DNA from 4 places in the Caldanaerovirga acetigignens genome. Region 2 is predicted to be linked to each of the others. Evidence: riboswitches for the same ligand, from Rfam matches in the RefSeq annotation. Region 2 holds a riboswitch; each other region holds the start of a gene.
The links. Region 2 has a riboswitch for cobalamin ahead of cobT (nicotinate-nucleotide--dimethylbenzimidazole phosphoribosyltransferase). Riboswitches for the same ligand answer to the same signal wherever they lie in the genome.
Positions count from the first base shown of each region.

Region 1: another riboswitch for cobalamin. It lies ahead of BUB66_RS10335 (ABC transporter substrate-binding protein); the one in region 2 lies ahead of cobT (nicotinate-nucleotide--dimethylbenzimidazole phosphoribosyltransferase).
Region 3: another riboswitch for cobalamin. It lies ahead of BUB66_RS08030 (ECF transporter S component); the one in region 2 lies ahead of cobT (nicotinate-nucleotide--dimethylbenzimidazole phosphoribosyltransferase).
Region 4: another riboswitch for cobalamin. It lies ahead of BUB66_RS05310 (energy-coupling factor ABC transporter permease); the one in region 2 lies ahead of cobT (nicotinate-nucleotide--dimethylbenzimidazole phosphoribosyltransferase).

Region 1 covers NZ_FRCR01000016.1:8,842-11,036, reverse strand. The annotation lists gene BUB66_RS10340 (FecCD family ABC transporter permease) at 1-187, opposite strand, end outside; gene BUB66_RS10335 (ABC transporter substrate-binding protein) at 201-1,154, opposite strand; cobalamin riboswitch at 1,261-1,437, opposite strand; gene ptsP (phosphoenolpyruvate--protein phosphotransferase) at 1,479-2,195, opposite strand, start outside.
Region 2 covers NZ_FRCR01000007.1:23,737-25,931, reverse strand. The annotation lists gene BUB66_RS06570 (ATP-binding protein) at 1-329, opposite strand, end outside; cobalamin riboswitch at 557-732, shown strand; gene cobT (nicotinate-nucleotide--dimethylbenzimidazole phosphoribosyltransferase) at 818-1,873, shown strand; gene BUB66_RS06560 (HD-GYP domain-containing protein) at 1,879-2,195, opposite strand, start outside.
Region 3 covers NZ_FRCR01000009.1:44,005-46,199, reverse strand. The annotation lists gene BUB66_RS08035 (AIR synthase related protein) at 1-374, opposite strand, end outside; gene BUB66_RS08030 (ECF transporter S component) at 358-858, opposite strand; cobalamin riboswitch at 953-1,127, opposite strand; gene BUB66_RS08025 (Spy/CpxP family protein refolding chaperone) at 1,173-1,649, opposite strand; gene BUB66_RS08020 (cyclic 2,3-diphosphoglycerate synthase) at 1,882-2,195, shown strand, end outside.
Region 4 covers NZ_FRCR01000005.1:107,004-109,198, forward strand. The annotation lists gene cbiQ (cobalt ECF transporter T component CbiQ) at 1-119, opposite strand, end outside; gene BUB66_RS05305 (energy-coupling factor ABC transporter substrate-binding protein) at 106-393, opposite strand; gene BUB66_RS05310 (energy-coupling factor ABC transporter permease) at 390-1,091, opposite strand; cobalamin riboswitch at 1,233-1,412, opposite strand; gene BUB66_RS11895 (hypothetical protein) at 1,619-1,807, shown strand; gene BUB66_RS05320 (2-phosphosulfolactate phosphatase) at 1,846-2,195, shown strand, end outside.

The sequences.
Region 1 (2,195 bases), on a different contig from region 2:
CCTCATGGGATTGTGACCACATAGGATGCAATTTATTTTGCAAAACCGGAACTTTGCTAAGTATAATTTTTAAAATCTCTGAGGGAGGGACGCTGACAGCCCCTACCCCCAGCGAAAACAGACTTCCTACCAACGTTAGAATCAGCAAAAGTAGGTATATTTTTCCAACCCTTTTTTTTGCATCCATCAAATAACCCTCGTTAATCCTTAAAAATTTCCGGGTGAATGATTTTTGCAAACTGTTCAAGTCCATCCACCAATCTGGGAGTGGGCCTTTGGATTATATTTTCATCGACGTAATACACCTTTCCTTCCTTTATAGCTTTTATATTTTCCCAGCCCGGACGCTTTATTATATCCTCCTTCGTCTGATTGCTGCTTCCGTGATGGGAGAAAATTATTATGTCCGGATTTTTTTCTATGATCATCTCTTGACTGTATTCAGGATACGACTTTGCCGCGTCGGATGCAACATTGATACCTCCCGCATTTTCTATAAGATCATGGACGAAGGTGCCGGGTCCTGCTGACGTGATAGGTGACGGCCATAGTTCGTAAAATACTTTCGGCCTTTTGTCCTCAGGTATTGAAGAAACTTTTTCTTCGATGGATTCAACCCTTGATTTCAGATTGGCCACAAGCTCTTCAGCCTGCTTTTCTCTATTTGTAACCTTTCCAACTAACAACAATGCGTCTAAGACCTCATCTATATTTTTCGGATTTAACACCAAGATGGGAATTTGCAATTCTTCCAGCTTTCTCACCGGTTGCTCGTGCATGCTCGTTGCTAAAACTAAATCTGGTTTTAAAGTCAAAACCTTTTCCATATTGGGATCTGCAAACCCGCCAATTTTTTCCTTCTGCTTTGCTTCCTCAGGGTAATCGCAATAATCGGTGACTCCAACAACTTTATCGCCAAGTCCCAGGGCAAATAGGATCTCGGTGTTGCTGGGAGCAAGAGATATTATGCGCTCGGGTTCTTTCTCGATTACTACCTCTCTTCCCATCTGGTCCTTTACCGTCAACGGATATGCACTGTTGGAGTTTTCTTTGGTATCGGTTTTGGAATTCGACTTGCAAGATGCCAAAGTTATGGCAATTGCTACTGTAAGGATGACAACAAGCATTTTGTAAAAGGTGAATTTGCTTTTCACATTATTACCCCCCACATTTTAATTTGCCTTTAAAAAATAATCCCGGCCTTTCAGAGCCGAGAAACATTCTTCTAAAACAGTACTCCCCCTTTCCTCCGAAGGCTTCGTACTAGAAAACCAACAGGCAGGTCTCCTGGCTTCCGGTTCATCTTCCCTGCGCCTTCCCAGGATTTTTCATCCCAGTGGCCTAGCAGTTCATCACCGGTTACAGTGGCGGGGCCGCTCAGGAATTTCACCTGATTCCCTTTTAAACCCAAAGGGTACCTGATGGCAGTTATTCATTTTCCCTAAATTATTATACTTCAAAAACAGATACTCTCCAAGTTATTTAATTTCCTCTAAAACTTTATTTAGCATTTCCTTTATTTCAGCGGGGTTTTCCATTTCTAAAGCTTTATTTGCAATTTCCCTTGCCTGATCATAGGTTAGGGATCTAATTACCTTTTTGACCTGCGAAATGGAAGTGGCGCTCATAGAAAATTCGTCAAGACCCATCCCCAGAAGTATTGGGGCAGCAAGGGGATCGCCAGCCATTTCCCCGCACATACCTGTCCACTTTCCAGCCCTGTGGGAGGCGTCGATTACGTTCTTTATCAACCTCAACACCGCTGGATGGAAGGGCTCATACAGGTTTGCGATTTTCTCGTTCATCCTGTCTACCGCCAGTGTATACTGGATGAGGTCATTGGTGCCAATGCTGAAGAAATCAACTTCCTTTGCGAGGATGTCGGCAGTTACCGCAGCCGATGGAATTTCCACCATTATACCTACTTCCAAGTTTTCGTCAAAAGGTATTCCCTCATGCCTTAATTCGGCCTTCGCCTCTTCTAAAATTTCATTAGCTTTTCTCAATTCCGACAGGCTAGAAATCATCGGGTACATTATTTTAATTTTCCCGTAGTGGCTTGCTCTCAGGATAGCTCGCAATTGCACTTTGAATAACTGAGGATTATCCAGGCACATTCTTATAGCTCTCCACCCTAAAAACGGGTTAAGTTCTTCGGGCATTTCAAGGAAAGGCAGCTTTTTATCCCCACCGAT
Region 2 (2,195 bases):
AGCTTTAAATCAGTTTTGACGAGTTTTTTAAGGTGATCTGCAGTATCTTTTCCTGCCCTTTCAGAGCTCAAACTGAAAGGATTTTCATCTTCAAGCATGAGGTCGAGTATTAGGTTCTGAAAAGAATTTCCAACACCAAGAGCCCTTTCGCTTTTAGCCAAAAGTCCGTATAATAGGTCGCAGTAAGCTTCAGCGGAAAGCAAAGGATCGCCGGACTTCGCAGCTTTTAATAGGTTTTCGAATTTCTTTATCAAGGGGTCTTCCAGGAGTCTCCTGTATACCGAAAGACTTTTCAATGACAAAATTGTGGAGCTTACAATTGAGTTCATTTCTGGAGCCATACCTTTCTTCAACTCCTTTTTAATTATAGTGAAGGGGAAATGAAACTTATTTAAGACTTGCTTTAGAGCAACAAGACGAGCAGGAAGCTCCATGTCAATTAATTCGCTAATGGTTAATTGCACTCCTTCTTTTACTTGATGAATTTAAAAAATCTAATATGTCATGGAAGGAATTTTGGAAAGAATAGAGAATTATTATAATGTGTTAAAATTGTGAATACCGTAACCTTTCGGGTGCCCCGAGATGGGGAGAATAGGGAATCAGGTGAAAATCCTGAGCGGACCCGCCGCTGTGACGGGGATTCCCCTTGCAAAATGCCACTGGGAAACCGGGAAGGCGCAAGGGGAGATGAACCGAAGCCAGAAGACCTGCCCGGAAGGTTTGCTAAGGGATGATGGTAAAGTCCCTAGCTGTAATTTATTACAGTTAGGGACTTTTTATTTTACAAAAAAATTAAGGAAAAAGGAGGATGTTTATGGAAATCTTGGAAAGAGCATTAAAAAGTATAGGGGAACTGGATAATACGGCCATGCAAAGGGCGAGGGAAAGGCTGGACAACTTGACAAAACCTAAAGGGAGCCTGGGAGCCCTGGAAGACCTGGCAGTAAAATTAGCTGGGATAAGCGGTAAGGTGTTTAATGATTTCAGAAAAAAGACCGTGATTATAATGGCGGGTGACCATGGCGTTGCGGATGAAGGGGTCAGTGCATATCCAAAAGAGGTAACCCCCCAAATGGTGGTGAACTTCCTTTCTGGAGGGGCTGCCATAAACGTACTCGCGCGCCACGAAGGAGCCGAGATAATTTGTGTTGACATAGGAGTAGCTTCAGATGTGGACCATCCAGGCCTGCTTGTAAGAAAGGTAAAAAAAGGCACAGATAACATTGCAAAAGGTCCTGCCATGAGCAGAGAAGAAGCGATAAAAGCCATCGAAGTAGGAGTTGTCACCGCTTGGGAAAGCATAGATAAAGGCTCCGACCTTATTGCCACGGGAGATATGGGAATAGGAAACACCACGCCTAGCAGTGCAATACTTGCTGCATTTTCAGGTAAGCCCCTTGAAGAAATAGTCGGCCGCGGAACCGGGATAGATGACCTTCGCCTGCAGAAAAAATTAAACGCAATAAGAAAAGCTCTAGAGGTAAATAAACCCGACCCTGAAGACCCAATAGGGGTCCTTGCAAAAGTAGGGGGCCTGGAAATCGCAGGCATTGCAGGGGTAATTTTGGGAGCGGCCTCGCGCAGAGTACCTGTCATCATAGACGGTCTTATATCGACTGCCGGTGCCCTTATTGCTTCTAAGATAGATCCCCGTTCAATAAACTTTATGATAGCGTCTCACGTATCTGAAGAACCAGGTCACAAAGTAATGCTAGAACTTTTGGGGCTCAAACCCATGATCTTCATGAGAATGAGATTGGGTGAAGGTACTGGCGCAGTACTTGCCATGAATCTTGTAGAGGCGGCAGCAAAGATAATAAAGGAAATGGCGACTTTTGAGGAAGCAGGTGTTTCAAAAGAGGAAATATAATTAAACTAATAAGTCAAATTTTCGTAAAAACTCCTGTATTCTTCAGCGGCGGCCTTTTCTGCTCTTTTTCTTACCCTATTTACTTCCTCAAAGCTGGATTTCAAAACATCTACGACATAAAAATCAAGTGCGGAATTCTTTACCATTTCCTCAAGCACTTTTACGGCCTGCCCTTTGGTCATTCCCTTTCTGTAAGGTCTGTCCTCGGTGATAGCGCAAAATACATCGGCAACTGACATTATTCGGGAGCCCAGGGGCAGGTCGTAAGCCTTGTAATGGAAGGGATAGCCGCTGCCGTCCAGCTTTTCGTGATGAAAGGAAG
Region 3 (2,195 bases), on a different contig from region 2:
CCGATTGTTGTAACTCCAAGTGCTGTCTGGCATGTTGGAATATTTTTCTCGGTGCTCACGGCATAGGGGACGCCATCAAGCCCGCAGGCGGAAAGCTCATCTTTGATTCCCCTAAGAAGACCTTCTCCCGTGGGGGACGGTTCGCACGAAATGGTAGCCGTCAATGTCAGAGGCTTTGCACCTATCGCAAAAAGTTCCATCAAGGTCACCCGACATGTAAATCTTCCGGTGATGTAAGGGGAAACCTTCACAAGGTCATGTTCCTTTTCCCCTATACCTCCGGCTGAGTCGCAAGCCACCGCAAGAAAATTTCCCCCGACAATCCTTATCAGCACCACATCTCTATTCGGCAAAGCTTCATTTTTTATCCACATAACTTTCCCCCTTTGTCCTTCTTATAAGCGAATAAACGAGGGCGGCCAGCGACAGATTTAAAGCCGATGCCACCGTGAGCGGGACTACAATTGCCGTAAAAAAGCCACTGCCAAAACCGGGAAAGAGCAGCAGGCTCGCCGGCGCTAATACGCCGTTTAGCAGTGTTGTCGTTATTATCGCCAAAGTTAAATTCCTTTTACCTATAATGGCAAATACCGCTGCAAAAAATGCCATTTCGATAGCTATTAGAAGGTGGATCGGGGCCGAGAGAGGAAAGCCTGCATTCATGCTGGTGAAGATGTGCCCTAATGAAGAGGTGAGGGCGCCGTAAGAGGGGCCCAGAAACAATGCTGCCATGTACCCCGGGGCTGAATCAAAGGCCACGGTTCCCGTTGGGCTTGGCAATTTTATGCCTGCACCTATGAAGCTCAGGGCTACAAAAATGGCACTAAGGGTGAGAGCTCTTGTCTTTTGGTTTACCATAAGGCTAATACCTCCTGCTTAAAAATTATTATAATAAACGAAAAAAGCCCACAGTCTAATTGCAAATTAGACCGTGGACTTTGCCATCATCCCCGGACATCTACCTTCCAAGGCAGGTCTCCTGGCTCCGGTTCATCGCCGCCTTAAGCCTTCCCAGTTTCCCAGTGGCCTTTTTAAGGGGCTTCCCGTTACAGTGGCGGGTCCGCGCCGGACTTTCACCGGACTTCCCTATTCTCCCCAAAAGGGGCACCTTGAAGGCGCATATTTCTAGTTTCACAACAATTATAAATCTTGCGAAGGTAACTTGTCAAGTATTATATTCCGGGGCCAAAAACCCTTCCCATCGTGCCAAAACCGTGGCAGAAACCGGGTCCCATTCCAAACCCGAGTCCCCAAAATCCTCTAAGCTGCGAAAGCTGTTCTTCAGTAAGAAGGCCTTTAATTTTTTCGTAATATTCCCATTTCAGGTCAAACATTTTATTTCTGAGGTCGCTTAATTCCTTTAGCTTCTCGTCGATGGCTTTCTGGTCGGGGTTTTTTGATAAGTATAGGTCATGCAGCTCAAGTCTGATTTTTGCCATGTCACTCCTAAATTGAGTCATTTTTTGGAAGAATTCTGCCTGTATATCCCTGAGTTTGCTGTACTGTTCATCAGTCAAATTGAGCTTAGATTGCAGTCCAAAATTACTGCCTGAGCTTGGAAAAACACCAGGCACTGCCGCTATGGCCACTGCAGCGGTTCCCAGTATCAATACCGCTGCTATTCCAAAGGCCAGGATTTTCTTTGTCATGTTATCCCTCCCTTAATAGGTTAAATGCCTTTCAAAGTCTATTATAGCCTTAAAATGTGAGGGATTTTTGAGGAGAAAATGAAGAAATTCTGATTGTGCAAAAATAAATAATCTGGGGCAAAAAATTTTTGCAGTGATCATAATAGATATGGCTTTGAAATTGGTAATTCTGTAATGGCATGAGTTTTGCTTTTATAGGTTGTGGGAAAAATAAGAGGGGAGGGTTTTTACAATGAGACGAATGAGGACCATAATAATGGGAGCTGCGGGAAGAGACTTTCATGTTTTTAACGCTTATTTTAGAGACAACGATTTATATGAAGTCGTGGCCTTCACGGCAACCCAGATACCAAATATTGAAGAAAGAAAATATCCTCCTATACTTGCAGGAAATCTTTACCCCAATGGCATACCTATTTACCCCGAAAGCGAACTAGAAACGCTAATAAGAGAACAAAAAGTCGACCAGGTTGTCTTTGCATACAGCGATGTTTCTCATGAAGAAGTGATGCACAAGGCATCGAGGGTTCTAAGCTCAGGTGCTGA
Region 4 (2,195 bases), on a different contig from region 2:
AGGTGGACCCAGAACCCTCCAGCGAATCCCAGAACCATCATCGAAAAGGCAAAAGCCATTTTATAAAGCGGGTTTACGTCTTTTAAGCGATTGTTGTAAGCATATCTATCTAGAAACATCTTCTGCTCCCTTCAGTTTTAAATAAAAATAGATTCCGAGGACAAGTCCTAGCGTTACCTGAAATCCAAAGAGCAGTTTCTCCATGAGGTCGCTTTCGGGCTCCCATAGATTTGAAAGCCAAGGCGTATAATCCGGATTAATATTTAAGATGAGCTCCATCGCCCTGTCGTCGGAGCCCTCAAATCCGAGGTCAAGCTTAAATGACAGAAAAAGCAATGTCAAGAGGATGACCATAAGGGCAAGTAAAAGCCTCAAATGCCGTCCTTCTTTCAATTAAGACCCTCCCCTTTTATCATATTTTCCACCGCACCTTTTGCCCTCTGCTCAAGCAAATCCAGAGCAACGACCGTTACAATCCCTTCTGCTATTGCAAGGGGCACCTGGGTTACTGCGAAGATCCCGGCAAATTTCAAAAACGAAGCTAAAAAACCTCCTACCCTGTCGGGAAACGCCAGGGCCAATTGTAAGGAAGTAACGGCGTAAGTTGCAAGGTCCCCTAAAGAAGCTCCGAGAAATACCGCGATATTTCGAGAAAGGCCCGCCCTCTTCGCCGCCCTATATACCCAATAAGAAATAAAGGGACCTGCCACCGCCATAGAAAAAGAATTAGCCCCCAGGGTGCTCAGCCCGCCGTGGGCAAGGAGCAGAGCCTGGAAAAGCAGCACTATGCCGCCTATTACCGCCATCGGGAAGGGCCCGAACAATATCGCCCCTAGGCCCACACCTGTAGGATGGGAGCAGCTACCCGTAACCGATGGCAGTTTTAAGGCTGAGAGCACGAAAGCAAAAGCCCCGGCAAAACCCAGAAGCACCTTGCCCGAAGCATTAGACATGATCTTTTTTCTTATGTATGAAAGTCCAACCAGCAAAAACGGAATGTAAACAGCGTACCATAGGACGCTCCATGAAAGGGGCAAAAACCCTTCCATTATGTGCATCGCATAAGCTTCGGCATGGTAAAAGGTAAGCATAACCAAGGTCAAGAACGAAGCAGTCTTTTTCACTTTCAAAACTCCTTTCAGATTTTTTAAAATAAAAAACCTCTTAACTACGAAGTGTTAAGAGGTTATGTGTAAATCCATCCTCTATACACCCCCTATCACTCGTAGGTAAGTGTATAAAAGATACAGGCAGGTCTCCTGGCTCTGGTTCACCGCCGCCTTATGCCTTCCCGGTCACCCAGTGGCATCCTATAAGGCGGCTCCCCATCACAGTGGCGGGACCGCGCCGGATTTTCACCGGACTTCCCTCTTAGCCGGCATTTCGCCGGAACCTGTATCCCTTATATTCGATTTTCCTTACTAAAAGATATAACATTTTTCGAAAGGTTTGTCAATTTATAAAACATAAAAGTTGATGCGTCAAATGAAGATTGATATAATTTCCTTAAGAAATCCGGCCAAAAGGTGGTTTTCGTGAACAAAAAAAATTGGAAAGATGAGTCTCGGAGTTGAAGATTTTTTCTCCTTATTCAGATATGGTCCGGGAAGCCCAAGAAATGGTAGAATTGTTATCGACAAAAATAAAAGGCATTTCGAAACGCCTGCGCAAGGAAAAGGAACTTAGCTTCTACAGCGCCGAGGATTTCATCCCTACCGAAGAGTATGGGCCTGAATATGTCGAAATGGCCATTAAAGATGCGGAGTTTGTTCTTAAAACCGTTGAGGAAGCATTTAATAAAACATAAATAAAATAAGGGCAATTCTGCACAAAGGGGAGAGAAGAATGCAAATTGAAGTATATCCCACCTGCGACAGCGTAAAAAATTTGAGCGGGAAAACCGCAATAGTAATAGACGTCCTCAGGGCTACCAGCGTCATAACCACAGCTCTTTTTAACGGCGCAAAAAGGGTCATCCCAGCGCCTTCTGTGGATGACGCTTTGATTCTAGCAAGGAAATTTGAAGGTCACGTCCTCCTCGGCGGCGAGCGGGGCGCGGTTAAGATTCCCGGCTTTGACCTGGGAAATTCACCCCTGGAATACAAAAAAGAGCTGGTTTCTGGCAAAACGGTCATCCTCACTACCAGCAACGGAACGAGGGCCATAAAGGCTTCCGAAAGCGCCGAGCACGTATT